2 regions of the Vibrio owensii genome follow, and region 2 is predicted to be linked to the other one. Evidence: riboswitches for the same ligand, from Rfam matches in the RefSeq annotation. Region 2 holds a riboswitch; the other holds the start of a gene.
What was found. A riboswitch is a leader RNA that binds a small molecule or an ion and turns the genes downstream of it on or off. The one in region 2 is predicted to bind lysine.

Region 1: another riboswitch for lysine. It lies ahead of tet(35) (tetracycline efflux Na+/H+ antiporter family transporter Tet(35)); the one in region 2 lies ahead of lysC (lysine-sensitive aspartokinase 3).

What each region holds. Positions count from the first base shown of each region.
Region 1 is NZ_CP019959.1:514,126-521,285, forward strand. Features, by position in the region: gene hisD (histidinol dehydrogenase) at 1-698, opposite strand, end outside; gene hisG (ATP phosphoribosyltransferase) at 704-1,600, opposite strand; His leader region at 1,654-1,792, opposite strand; gene tet(35) (tetracycline efflux Na+/H+ antiporter family transporter Tet(35)) at 1,973-3,574, opposite strand; lysine riboswitch at 3,684-3,864, opposite strand; gene A9237_RS02255 (H-NS family histone-like protein) at 4,466-4,873, shown strand; gene A9237_RS02260 (inosine/guanosine kinase) at 5,009-6,313, opposite strand; gene A9237_RS02265 (hypothetical protein) at 6,430-6,699, opposite strand; gene mnmA (tRNA 2-thiouridine(34) synthase MnmA) at 6,890-7,160, shown strand, end outside.
Region 2 is NZ_CP019959.1:2,226,958-2,234,117, forward strand. Features, by position in the region: gene metH (methionine synthase) at 1-270, shown strand, start outside; gene lysC (lysine-sensitive aspartokinase 3) at 338-1,690, opposite strand; lysine riboswitch at 1,814-1,992, opposite strand; gene A9237_RS10185 (pyridoxal-phosphate-dependent aminotransferase family protein) at 2,216-3,337, shown strand; gene A9237_RS10190 (PglL family O-oligosaccharyltransferase) at 3,394-5,178, opposite strand; gene uvrA (excinuclease ABC subunit UvrA) at 5,246-7,160, opposite strand, start outside.

The DNA.
Region 1 (7,160 bases), 1.7 Mb from region 2:
GGCCCTGCAGGCATATCAATCGCAGCACCGCGGAAATCATTGCTAACCTGACGTTTTGCTTCTGTCACATAAGCGTTACCTGGACCAAAGATCTTATCAACTTTAGATACAGTCTCTGTGCCGTAAGCCATTGCAGCAACCGCTTGGCCACCGCCGACGTTATACACTTCATCAATACCGCACAGTTTCGCTACGTACAGAATCTCGTCAGCGATTGGCGGTGGAGAACAAAGCACCACTTTACGACAACCCGCAATTTTTGCAGGAACGCCTAGCATTAGAACAGTCGAAGGCAATGGCGCACTACCGCCAGGAATGTACAAACCCACTTTTTGAATTGGGCGCGTTACCTGCTCACAAAGAACGCCCGGCTGAGTTTCTACTTTAATTGGTTGTGGCTTTTGTGCTTTGTGAAACTTCGAGATGTTTGCATAAGCTTGCTCAAGCGCACCTTTCATCTTCTCAGAAAGGCGAGCAGATGCTTCATCGATTTCTTGCGCTGATACACGAATGGATTCCGGCTTCACACGGTCAAACTTCTCAGTCAGCTCCAATAATGCAGCATCACCTTCTTTGCGAACTTTTGCGATTACTTCTGAAACCGCAGCAGTGATGTTTGCGCCTTCTGCGATTGCCGGACGTTCTAGAATCGAGTCTTGTTGAGTTTCACTCAGCGATTGCCATACAACTGTTCTCATTGCGATTACTCCATCATTTTTTCAATTGGTAGTACCAGAATTGAGCTCGCACCCAGTTCCTTTAGCTGTTCCATGGTTTCCCAGAACAGGTTTTCAGTACTTACCAAATGAACCGCAACTTTTTGCTTGTCAGCAGATAGAGGTAATACCGTTGGGTCTTCTGCGCCAGGAAGCAATGCTTTGATTTGGTCTAGCTTCTCAGCTGGTGCATGTAGCATGATGTACTTAGACTCTTTCGCTTGTTGTACGCCTTGCATACGAGTCAGAAGTTTTTCGATTAGCGCGACTTTATCTGCATCAAATTCGCCGGTGCGTTGAATCAGTGTCGCTTTTGATTTGAAGATGATTTCTGCTTCTTTAAGACCGTTCGCTTCCAACGTCGCACCAGTAGAGACTAAGTCAGCGATCGCATCAGCAAGACCAGCGCGAGGTGCTACTTCTACAGAGCCTGTCAGCATACATGTTGAGAAAGGAACGCCCGCTTCATCCATGTAAGCTTTTAGCAGTTGCGGGTATGTGGTTGCGATACGTTTGCCCGCTAGATCTTGAGGACCGTTGTACTCTTCGTCTTTATTGATTGCGATAGACAAACGGCAGCCACCGAAATCTAGACGGCGAAGTGGAACAAATTCACATGGCTCGCCAAGCGCCTTACGATCAAGGCGAACTTCTTCAAGTTCATTTTCACCAATAAAGCCAAGGTCAACAACGCCATCCATAATTAGACCAGGAATATCGTCGTCACGAACCAAAAGTAAATCAATTGGCATATTTTCAGAATGAACAACTAAGCGCTCACCCATCACGTTGAATTTCACGCCGCATTTTTTAAGTAGAGCTTGGCTCTCTTTACTAAGACGACCTTTTTTCTGAATTGCAATTCTTAAGCGTTGTGTTTGCATTGCTTTATCCCTGTGCCAGATTCGGTAATTTAAATATTTTATAAACCAGTAAAACTAAAAAACCCTCGAGAGATTTTGGTCTCCCGAGGGTTTGAAATCTGTTTTCACTTTGATTTTCACCTCCGGGAGTTTCCTATCTCCCGGGTATGCGTGCATCTCCCGAAAGACTAAATTGGGTGATGATGGTGATGAATGTTCATTACAAAATTACGCATACTTATTTCAAGGCTCTTCTCATTTGCTTTGTTAGTAACCACACTAACTAAGCTGATTACTTTTTTCAACCCTTAATTTTAAAAAAAATCGAATTGTATAATACAAATAAAAAAGGAGGCCGAAGCCTCCTATAATTTTACTTTTTAATTCAGTGAATTACGCACTCTGGCAAGATGCCATTTTTGACTTTGAAAGCCATGACAAAATCGCGCAAACGATAACGAATGTAATCGACGCTGCGATGAAAGAGAACGCAATTGAAGCTGTCATACCAAGAGCAATAAAGCCCACGCATGAAACAAGCGCGACTGATAATGCATAAGGTAACTGTGTTGATACGTGATCGATGTGGTTACAACGTGCACCAGTCGATGACAAGATCGTCGTATCTGAGATTGGTGAACAGTGGTCACCGAATACCGCACCAGCAAGAACCGCACTTAGCATCGGTAGCATTAGCGCTACGTCTGTTGCGCCAGCCATGTCACCCGCGATTGGTAGCATGATGCCGAACGTACCCCATGAAGTACCTGTTGAGAACGCCATTAGGCCAGATAACAAGAATAGGATAACTGGTAGCCAGTGTGGGTTAATGTTGCCTTGTGCCATTGTAGATAGGTAAGAACCTGTCTTCATGTCACCGATAACAGAACCGATAGTCCAAGCAAACACTAGGATTAGGATTGCACCAAACATTGATTTAGCACCAATCCAAAGCGTACGTGCAATCTCTACCATTGGTATGCCTTGCTTAATTACAGTGAACAATGCCACTGCAAGACCAAGCAAACTACCGTAAATAAGAGAAGTACCAACATCTGTGTTCTCAAACGCACCTAGAAGCGCAAATTCTTTACCATCTGCTGCTAGTGCTTGACCACCGGTGTAAAGCATCGAAGCGATCGTAGCAATGATAAGCGTAACAATTGGAAGTACTAAGTCAGATACCTTGCCCTTCTCGCTTTCACGGATATCTAGCTCTTCGTTAAGCTCATGCGCTTCTTGAGTATCGTTTTCTTTATCTTTGTCAAAACCGCGACCTTGAGAAGCTGCGATTTCGTGCTCACGCATCTTACCAATGTCTAGACCAAACCACGCCACTGCAAATACCATTAGTAGAGCAAATACCGCGTAGAAGTTCATAGGAATAAGACGAACGTAAGCACCAAGAGCAGAGTACTCAGTGATACCGTGTGACACCAAGATGCCGCCGATAATAGTAATGATGTAAGCACCCCAACTAGAAGCAGGCATGATCACACACATTGGTGCAGCGGTTGAGTCAAGGATGTACGCAAGTTTAGCGCGAGACACATAGAAACGGTCAGTCACTGGGCGAGAGATCGCACCAACAGCAAGACTGTTAAAGTAATCGTCGACAAAAATGAACACGCCAAGGAAGGCTGCAAGAAGTTTAGAGCCGCGTTTACTTTTCACTCGTGTTTGCGCCCACTCAGCGAAAGCTCGAGTACCACCAGAAAGTGTTAACAGCGCAGTGGTCATTCCCAATAGGATAAGGAAGCCAACAATACTCATGTTCCAAGTGTTGATACCACCGTCTTCAATAAAGACAGAAGAAACTTGAGAACTTACATAACCTACCGTGTTACCGATAGACCAATCGTTAAGTAGAACCGCACCAAGTACGATACCTACACCAAGAGAAACTAAAACACGTCGAGTTAGAATCGCCAGCGTCAGCGCGACAATAGGCGGTAATAACGAAACAGGAGAATGTGCAAAATCTATTAAATTCATGATCTTCAAAAACCAAAGTTTGGCTAGAGATCTACTGCAGACAAGTCACGTAGCATACGATACGTGCTCATGTTGAACTTAGCGACAGGGAAGCGAACACTTCACCCAACCCTACAGTAGCGCTCCATAGTTTAATGTAAATATACTATGGCAGTGTTGTTCCTTTCAGAGACAACCCCAGCAAGTGGTTTCGATAGGCCACTTACTTCGGCAATCTTCGCCTTCCACTATTATTCATTGGCATCACCCCAATAATAGCTACTCTTCGAGACTGCACCTCTACGGCAATAACAAACTTTTAACTGCTAATTGTACAAATTAGCAACAAATTGTCTGCAATATTGCATCAGGTGACAGTCATTGTACCTATGAAGCCTCCCAATGCAACACATCAAACTAAATTAAATGAATAAATAATCGAGCTTTTGATTTATAAATGAAATGTGATCCAATCATACATTGTGCAACTGCAATCGCTTCAACCTTGATGTTTATGAAACTTTATTACTACTATTAAATTCGCCATAGTTTTACGTGCAACAATAAATGAAAGAAATATGACGATACGAACATTCGATAGCTCGTCCTTTTCTGTCAGAAAAATGGAAATTTAATTCAAGCTATAAATAAACATGATGGTGATCGAGAAAAAGACAGTATCTATAAAGTAAAAAGTGTTAGAAATGGCTAATTAGATTTCAATTTGATTAATTAATATTGTTGATTACCGAAAAAACTAAAGAAATTTAATCTAAATCATGAATTAGCATTTGCACATATGAGAAAGATAAAGTTAAATATAAGGACTCTATGTTTTAATTCTAGTTTCGCATTTAATTTATCGTCTCGATAAGCAATGTCGAACCTTTTAACCTATTAATAGGAATCGTTATGTCAGAGCTGACTAAAACACTTCTAAATATCCGTAGCCTTCGTGCATTTTCTCGTGAGCTGACTCTAGAACAGTTAGAAGAAGCTCTAGATAAACTAACTATCGTTGTTGAAGAGCGTAAAGAAGCAGAAGAAGCAGACCGCGCAGCACAAGCTGAGCAAGAAGCAAAACTAGCTGCTATCGCTGAGCAAATCGCTCAAGACGGTATCGACGTTGAAGCACTAATTAGCGCACTTGCTGGTGAAACAAAAACTAAAGCAAAATCTAAACGCGCTCCTCGCCCTGCTAAATACAAATACACTGACGTTAGCGGCGAAGAAAAAACTTGGACAGGTCAAGGTCGTACACCTTCTGCAATCCAAGAGCAACTTGATGCAGGTAAATCTCTAGACGATTTCCTAATCTAATAAAAGATTTATGAATTTTAAAAAGGTTCCCAATGGGAACCTTTTTATTTATCTATAAATAGATACAAAAATGGCGCATTCGAAATGCGCCATTTTTTCACTTATGTGCAAAGTTGGGTAATTCAACAGAATGAATTAACGTTCCCAGTATGCCTCTTCCAAGCTATCTTCACGCTCAGGAAGACCACGTGAAAGACGTGGAGAATGCTGCACTAACACTTCGTAACTTGCTCGGTTCGCGTATTTACAAACTTGAGAGAACGAAGAATAAGTTAAATACTCATTACTGTGCTTACTTGAGTTAGGCACATTTTCTTTGTGGTATTTATTTGCTGCCATATCGTGAAGAACCGCAGACAATGCCGCATCACCTGCACCATTGGTGTTCTTAATTTTTTCAGGGCCACCCATGTATGGAGAGATATGTGAATATACTTTAATTGCATTTTCACATGAGTCTTTCTTAGCAGGACGGCTAAATTCGAAACGGTTAAATTCAGCAATAGAACCAGGAAGCAGTGGCAATGAAGTTTCACGCTTAGCGCTTTCTTCAGTGTAACCCGCCATAAACAGGCCTACAGGACCAGCAGTACAAAGAACCAGATCAGCCCACTCAAGCGTCTTATCTGAAGCAGCTAGAGGATCAGACTCGCCCGTTAATGCTTCTGCTTCGTCTTCGTTCATCGCAACGACAGAAACATTGTCGCGAATGAATTCTTGCCAGAATGTTGGATCATCTTGAATAACGAATTTAGTACCTAGCGTTAATACCACTGGTACATCGTGCTTCTTCGCGTATTCAATAGCGCGCATCGTTGCTTCCGGCATTGGGTCGCCTTCTTTACAACGAACTAGGTATGCAGTGAGAACTAGAGCAGATGCGCTCTTGAAGATCTTCTCGGGGATATTGTCTGGGTGAAGTTGGTTCATTTGACCTTCGCTGATTGCGAAAGTACGTTCACCATCTTCGGTAATCAGAGCAAAACAACGACCGATTGCACCATCAACGCCTTGTAGGTAGTTCAGGTCCATACGGCTAGATGTGTTACATAGGTAGCGGTAACCGTAGCTGCCGATTTTGATATCTTGGCTCATTACGCCAAGAAGTGTTGAACGGTCATCGGCCAACACGGAGTAGTTGTGCAGCGTATTACCGATCGTACCACCTGCATACTCATTGGTAATCAGGCATTCTGCTTTTAGCTGTTGGTACAAAGCTTCTGCTGTTGCATCATCAATAACCAACGAGTGTCCTTTACTCAAACCGTACTTTTCAATCACATCCGTTGTCACTTTCGCTTCAATATCAACCAGCGTTTGATCAATGCCGATGATGTGAGTGCGCGTCATCTTTTTGCTTTCTTGTGCTTGGCTCACCAATGGGTCACGAGCATGAACAGGAAAATAGTGCTTGGATTTGCGTTGTCCAGGAAATTTCATATTGTTAGTCTGAGTAAGGGATGAAAAGGAGAACGGATTCTATACCGCCGTTATTAAAGCAGCAATAAAGGCAATTATAGCAAACGTTTGCAGTCTGCTTTTTTCTTTCAATCGGCCTATTCGCCTTCCATGAAACCCAAATCTGGTAATTGATCAAGGTGCTCGCTGTAGCGTTTCAGATTGAATTCACCTTCGTTTTTCATCACGTCGAAAATCTCAATCGACATTGCACATGCCATCATAGCAACCGCATCTTCACGTGGTGTACCTGTCATCATTAAACGCATCAGGGTTTCTTTTACTTTGAGCGGATTGCCATCTTCTAGCTGATTTTCAACAATTTCAATCAACTCACTTTCTTGCATAAATTGGTTTTCTTCAGTCATTTGCTTTTTCCTCTTGGATTTTTGCCAACTATGCCATATATAACCCTTCTATACTTATCGAATTTAACCCTCACCTTCGCATTTGGATAAATTTAAGCCAAAATCGAAGTGTGATTTCGATCTCGGATCTGTCACCGGTCAGTGGATTCTGGTAGAATCTGCGTCCCGTTAATTTTAGTGGTGTTTAGTAATGTCTGATAACAGCCAAAAGAAAGTCATCGTCGGTATGTCCGGCGGCGTTGATTCATCTGTTTCTGCGTATCTTCTAAAGCAACAAGGCTACCAAGTAGAAGGCCTGTTCATGAAGAACTGGGAAGAAGATGACAACGAAGAGTATTGTACAGCAGCAGAAGATCTTGCTGATGCTCAGGCAGTATGTGACAAGCTGGGCATTCATCTACACACCATCAACTTTGCTGCTGAATACTGGGATAACGTATTTGAGTACTTCCTTGCAGAAT
Region 2 (7,160 bases):
GCTCCTGGCTACCCAGCATGTCCAGAGCATACTGAGAAAGGACCGCTTTGGGAGCTGATGAATGTTGAAGAAAACATTGGCATGTCACTGACATCGAGCTATGCGATGTACCCGGGTGCATCCGTTTCGGGTTGGTACTTCTCGCACCCTGACTCTCGTTACTTTGCGATCGCTCAGATCCAAGAAGATCAGCTGCAAAGCTATGCTGATCGTAAAGGCTGGGATAGGATCGAAGCGGAAAAATGGTTAGGTCCCAACATTAACGGTTAACCAAACCATATCGAAACTAAAAAGGGCTGCTATGTGCAGCCCTTGTTTGTTAGTGAATCAAAGTGTCTTATTGCTCAAACAACTCGGTGTGCAGTTTTTGGATCGCTTGGCGAGATACGGACTCGTGAACAAGGAAGCACAGGTTATGCGGGCTTGCTCCGTAACAGATCATACGTAGGTTGAAGTCTTCTAGCGTGCCAAATACTTGCTTCGCGTAGCCTTTGCTTTCACTCATATTGTTACCAATCAGAGCAACGAGACATAGGTCGTGTTCCACCTCTACCTTACATAGCTCTTCAAGCTCTTCACGCGCAGCTTGTGGCAATTGAGGAGCGCCGCCAGACGTGTCTGTTTGATCAAGAGTGAGTGACACACTGATTTCAGATGTGGTGATCAGGTCAACAGAGATTTTGTGCTTCGCTAGGATCTCAAATACTTTGGCTAAGAAGCCGTACGCGTGGAACATGTTCGCACTGCGTAATGTCACCATGGTTTGGTTGCAGCGCAGAGCAAGCGCTCGGAATAAAGGTGAGCTTTCTACTTGGTGGCGAATCCATGTACCGCCTTTTTCTGGCTCTTTAGATGATCCAACAAATACCGGAATGTCGTGACGAAGTGCCGGAACTAGCGTTGAAGGGTGTAGAATCTTGGCACCAAAGTTTGCCATCTCTGATGCTTCGCTAAAGCTGATCTCTGGGATTGGCGCTGCTTTTGAGGCGATACGTGGATCAGTGGTGTAGATGCCCGGAACATCGGTCCAAATCTCTAGACCTGCAGCTTTCACGCCTTCTGCAATGAGTGCTGCACTGTAGTCACTGCCGCCACGGCCAAGCGTAGTGGTATTACCTTCTTCATCTGAACCAATAAAACCTTGGGTGATAACCACGTATTCTTGGCAAAGTGGGACTAACTTTTCTTGTGCTAGTTGTGCAATGGTCTCGACATTAGGTTCAGCTCGACCAAAGTTTCCATCGGTTTTTAGCACGTCGCGAATATCAAAACGAATCGCATTCACACCACGCTCTCGCATTAATTGAGCAAGGATATGAGTCGACATTAATTCACCACAAGCGACTAAATGATCGGTCAGTTTGGTGCTTGCTTGGATTGAAGCGGCCTCTGCCAAACTTGTGACGGTATCAAGAATCGAATAAACCTCTGCCGCAGCTTCGGTTGCGTCCTCAAGTTGAGACAGAATCGATTCGTGGATGCCTGCTAGTTTCTGAAGTACTTCCGCACGATGTTCTTGGTCTTGAACACCATTTGCCAGTTCAACCAATAGGTTAGTGACACCTGAGCAAGCGCTGCTAACCACAAGGCGAGTATTTGGGTTGTTTTCTATAATAGTGGAGCAACGACTCATTGCCTCAAAGTTGGCAACACTGGTTCCACCGAATTTTGCTACGTTAAATGCGCTCACTGCGTTCTCCCACGACTTCCTGAAAAAATAACAACAATTAATAGGTTGCCTAATACATCCAATGTTTGGTGAGGAAAGGAACAGAGCAAATAGAGAGGTAGTTAGAATATAATTTGAAAATTTACCCTCAGAAGCTCTTCATCATACGGCGCTGATGACAGTTGATGGGATTCAACCCAAGTCAACCGACAAGTCAAATCCTGCAACTTTGACTTACCTCGGCACTACTCCCCCTGAGTGATTGGTATTGGAATTGCGGCTCCACAAATCACCTGCCTGGGCAGTGCTCCTCTTCTGCATAAAGCTTAAACATTGAACGGTTTTGCTGTCACATTGTCAACCAATATCTCAACCAGAATGAAAGTTTTTATTAACGAATTTGTGACAGTGGTTTGACCTCTATACTTAGGGCTAATTGCCGATAGAGGAAAAATCTATTAGGGTGAAAACTTCGATACCTGAGCCAACCTTTTGAATAGAACTTTTATAACGCTCAGGATGAATGACTGCAATCAAGGAGCCGACATGCCGATCCAAAGCTTTATTCCCCCACACCGTATTTTGATGGGGCCTGGTCCATCTGATATTTCACCTCAGGTTTTACAAGCACTAAGTCGTCCAACAGTTGGTCACCTAGACCCACTTTTCATTGCCATGATGGATGAGCTAAAACAGCTGCTTAAATACGCTTTCCAAACGGAAAATGAATTTACTATCGCAGTTTCTGCTCCGGGCAGTGCGGGCATGGAAACGTGCTTCGTTAACCTGATAGAAAAGGGCGACAAGGTCATCGTCTGCCGCAATGGTGTTTTCGGTGAGCGTATGCGTGAAAACGTGGTTCGTGCTGGTGGTGAAGCGGTTGTCGTCGATGATGAGTGGGGAAACCCTGTATCGGTCGATAAAGTTGAAGAAGCCTTAAAGCAGCACCCTGATGCTAAGATTCTTGCTTTTGTTCATGCTGAAACATCGACGGGTGCGGTAAGTGATGCTCAAGCTCTGGGTCTACTCGCGAAGCAATACGGTCTGTTATCGATTGTTGATGCTGTGACCTCGCTTGGTGGTGTACCTCTTAAAGTTGACGAGTGGCAGTTAGACGCAGTGTATTCGGGCAGCCAAAAATGTCTTTCGTGTGTTCCAGGTTTATCGCCTGTGACGCTTTCTCCGGCTGCTATTGAGAAGATTCAATCAAGAACGACACCGGTTCAAAGCTGGTTCTTGGATCAAAGTTTAGTATTAGGTTATTGGAGTGGAGAAGGCAAACGCAGCTATCACCACACTGCGCCCGTGAACAGCTTGTATGCACTGCATGAAGCTCTACTTATTCTTAAGAATGAAGGTTTAGAAAATGCGTGGGCACGTCACCAGTTAATGCACGAGAAGCTCAAAGCAGGTCTGCAAAAACTAGGCTTTGAATTTGTGGTAGAAGAAGAGTATCGACTACCGCAATTGAATGCGATTTATGTTCCTGAAGGAATTGATGAAGCAAAAGTGCGTAATCACTTACTCGAAACCTACAATCTAGAGATTGGTGCAGGTCTTGGTGCATTGGCTGGTAAAGCATGGCGAATTGGTTTGATGGGCTATGGTGCTCGACCTGAAAATGTAGCTTTGTGTTTGCGAGCTTTAGAAGAGTCACTGACTGAATAAATCGACTCGGTAATGAGGTAAAGAAAAGCGAAGGTTATTCCTTCGCTTTTTTGTATTTATTGCTCAGCACCTGAAGTCGGTGTTGGTGAAGCAGATATGGCTTGAGAAGGTGGCTGATAGTTGACGCCACTGAAATCAATTTTAGGGAACAGGAACTGTGCCTCTGCACGAATTTGTTCTGCCTTGCTTGTGTCCTCCAACCCTTGATATGCCAGTATCAAGTTGTTGTAAAACGCTGGGCGTGGCTTGTCTTTAATGATTTCCAAAGACCAATCAATGTAAGGCTGAATCAAAGTTGGATCTTGCTTGTATAAACCGATGTTTAAGAAAGTACTGTATACATCCCAGTCGAAACGATCTTTCCAAACCACAGGGTTCGTCACTTGATTCAAAATATCCGGGTTAGTTGGGCGCGTAGTTTCAAACTTGGTTAAGACATAGTTGGTGTGTAATGCGCTAACCATGTAGAAAGTAAACACAGCAGGAATGACTAGGCTACATACTCGCAGTAAGCTCTTGGTCACTTTGCTAAACGGTGCTTGGCGGTAACGAGAAACACGTTGGTCGACCCAATAAAGAAGAATCACAAAGATCAGCCAATGCACCAATGAATGATAGAAGGGGTATTCTAATTGTGAGTGCAGCACGATTGGAATAAACAGAGCCAGCAGTGCCAAGCGAGTACCGCGTTTGGCTTGGTAGATGCGATATAGCACTAGCGCCATTGCCAAAAATATACCCAGAATTGGCAACAATCCGCCTTCTACCGCCCAGTACAACAACTCATTGTGCGGGTGATCCATTGATGGCAAGCCCGCAGGATAGCTTTCATTAAGTGCATGCTGGCGTGCCGTATATAGCATGTATTCTGACTCAAACTTACCGTAACCATAACCAGTGAATGGCTTTTCAATCACCATGTCCAAGGTTTGAGGGAAGGTGTAAGCACGTGGTGACTCCATGTTCACTTTTTCGCTGGCTAATCCGCTTCCATCGGGAAAGGCGATTTGCATGATCACAATAGATAAGGCCAATCCTGTTGCCATTGCGAGTGCCCAACGCACAAACCTTGCTTTGGTTGCGAAGCGGTACATATACGGAATGACTAGTAGAATTGCGATGATAGAAGCGAGCCACCCCGTTCGAGATGCCAAGGCGACAATTAACGGTAGAGTCAGTACTGGCACGGCATAAAGCAGATAGATATCGCTAAGTTTACGCGAGTATTTATAAGGTTGACGGACAAGCAGGTAACTTGCGATAACTAAACCAGTTGCAAGGAAGCTCGCCATGACATTGGGTTGCTGGAAGATGCCATAAGGGCGGTTAGCTACCGTGTCGTATCCAAATACGTTTCCTGGCTTAAGGTAAAGATATTGCGTTAAACCGAAAATCGCTTCGATAACGACGGCAAGCACAATAAACCACAATAACCGCTGACGGTGCTTGTTACTGAAATGGAATTGCTGCAGCACGATGAAGAACAACATGCCGCACCACAGGCCAATCAGCTTATTTGCTGCAAGCGCACTATCCGCATTGGGGTAGAAGATAGGCAGCGTCATGATGATACAGCTGATCAACAGACCAATTGTTAATTTGGAATAGCGTAATACACGATTGGTCGCAAGTTGGTAGCAGCCAATACCAAGTGCAAAGCTGAACGCAATCCACGTGGTCGCATTAAAAGATAGTGCTAGTCCAGAGCCACCTGGATTAGGCATGAAGAAGTGCATCGCCAGCAGAAAGAGTGCTGCTAACGCGATGAGAAACTTGCGGTTAAGAGGAACTTGCACTTTACCTGGAGAAAGCTTAGTTCCACTGACGTGTATAGTAGCCATAGTTATTGTGTTGTTTTGAATGAAAAAAGACCAGCATTGGCTGGTCTTTGTACTTTACCTGTTTTTTCTACTTCAACATAGGCTTAAGGAAGCGAGCTGTGTGCGAACCTTCGATCTGAGACACATCTTCAGGCGTTCCTTGTGCGATGATCTCACCGCCGCCTTGCCCACCTTCAGGACCTAAGTCGATAATCCAGTCTGCCGTCTTAATCACATCGAGGTTGTGCTCAATGACGACAACAGTATTTCCGTGGTCTCGCAGACGGTGAAGTACAGTTAGTAGCTGCTGGATATCGTGGAAGTGCAGACCTGTTGTCGGTTCATCCAAAATGTATAAGGTTTTGCCTGTATCACGCTTAGACAGCTCTCTAGCCAGCTTCACACGCTGAGCTTCACCGCCTGACAGCGTCGTTGCTGCTTGACCTAAGCGAATGTAAGACAGGCCTACATCCATCAGAGTTTGCAGCTTACGAGCAATCGCTGGTACTGGATCGAAGAAAGTACGTGCATCTTCTACCGTCATTTCCAATACTTCATCGATGGTCTTGCCTTTGTAACGTACTTCAAGTGTTTCGCGGTTGTAGCGTTTACCTTTACACACATCACAAGGTACGTAGACATCTGGTAAGAAGTGCATTTCCACTTTGATTACGCCATCGCCCTGACAGGCTTCACAGCGACCACCGCGTACGTTAAAGCTAAAGCGCCCCGGTTTGTAACCACGAGAGCGGGACTCTTGCGTGCCCGCAAACAGTTCACGAATCGGAGTAAAGATTCCAGTGTAAGTGGCTGGGTTTGAACGTGGTGTACGACCGATAGGGCTTTGGTCAATGTCGATAACTTTATCGAAGTGCTCTAACCCTTTGATTGCTTTATATGGTGAAGGATGAGCCGTTGTTGCACCATTCAACTGGGTATGAGCAATCTTAAAGAAGGTATCGTTAATCAGCGTTGATTTACCTGAGCCGGATACACCAGTAATACAGCTGAACAAGCCAACAGGAACGGAAAGGTCAACATTCTTTAAGTTGTTACCTGTCGCGCCAAGTAGTTCAACGGTTTTCTTTGGATCGCGTGGCGTACGCCCTTTTGGTACCGCAATCTCTTTCGCGCCACTGAGGTACTGACCAGTCAGTGAGTTTGGATTGGCGATGATCTCGTCCATCGTACCTTCAGCGACCACGTTACCACCATGTACACCTGCACCTGGACCGATATCGATCACGTGATCAGCACAACGAATCGCATCTTCATCGTGCTCAACCACTAACACTGTGTTACCCAAATCTCTTAGGTGGGTCAGGGTTTTCAATAGGCGTTCGTTATCACGCTGGTGGAGACCAATCGATGGCTCATCCAGTACGTACATAACACCTACCAAACCGGCACCAATTTGGCTCGCTAAACGAATGCGTTGAGCTTCACCACCTGATAAGGTTTCCGCGCTGCGTGATAAGTTGAGGTAGTTCAATCCTACGTTAACCAAGAATTGCAGGCGATCGTTGATTTCTTTCATCACTTTTTCAGCGATTTGGGCACGTTGACCTTCTAGCTTCAAAGAATGGAAGAATTCCAATGCGTCGGCGATGCTGAGTTCTACAATCTCCGGTAGTGTCGTATCGGCAATAAAGACGTTACGAGCTTCTAGGCGCAGACGAGTACCGCCACAGCTTGAACAAGACTTGGTCGAGATGTATTTCGCAAGTTCTTCACGTACCGAGTTAGATTCGGTATCGCGGTAACGGCGCTCAAGTGTATTCAGGATCCCTTCAAAAGGATGGCGTTTTACACGAATGTCGCCACGATCGTTTATATATTTGAACTCAACTTCAGTACGCCCCGATCCTTTAAGAATGATGTCTTGGGTTTTCTTTGGTAGAGAGTTAAATGGTGCGTGAAGATCGAAGCCGTAATGATCCGCCAGTGCTGTCAGCATCTGGAAGTAGTAATAGTTCTTTTGATCCCAACCGCGAATCGCACCT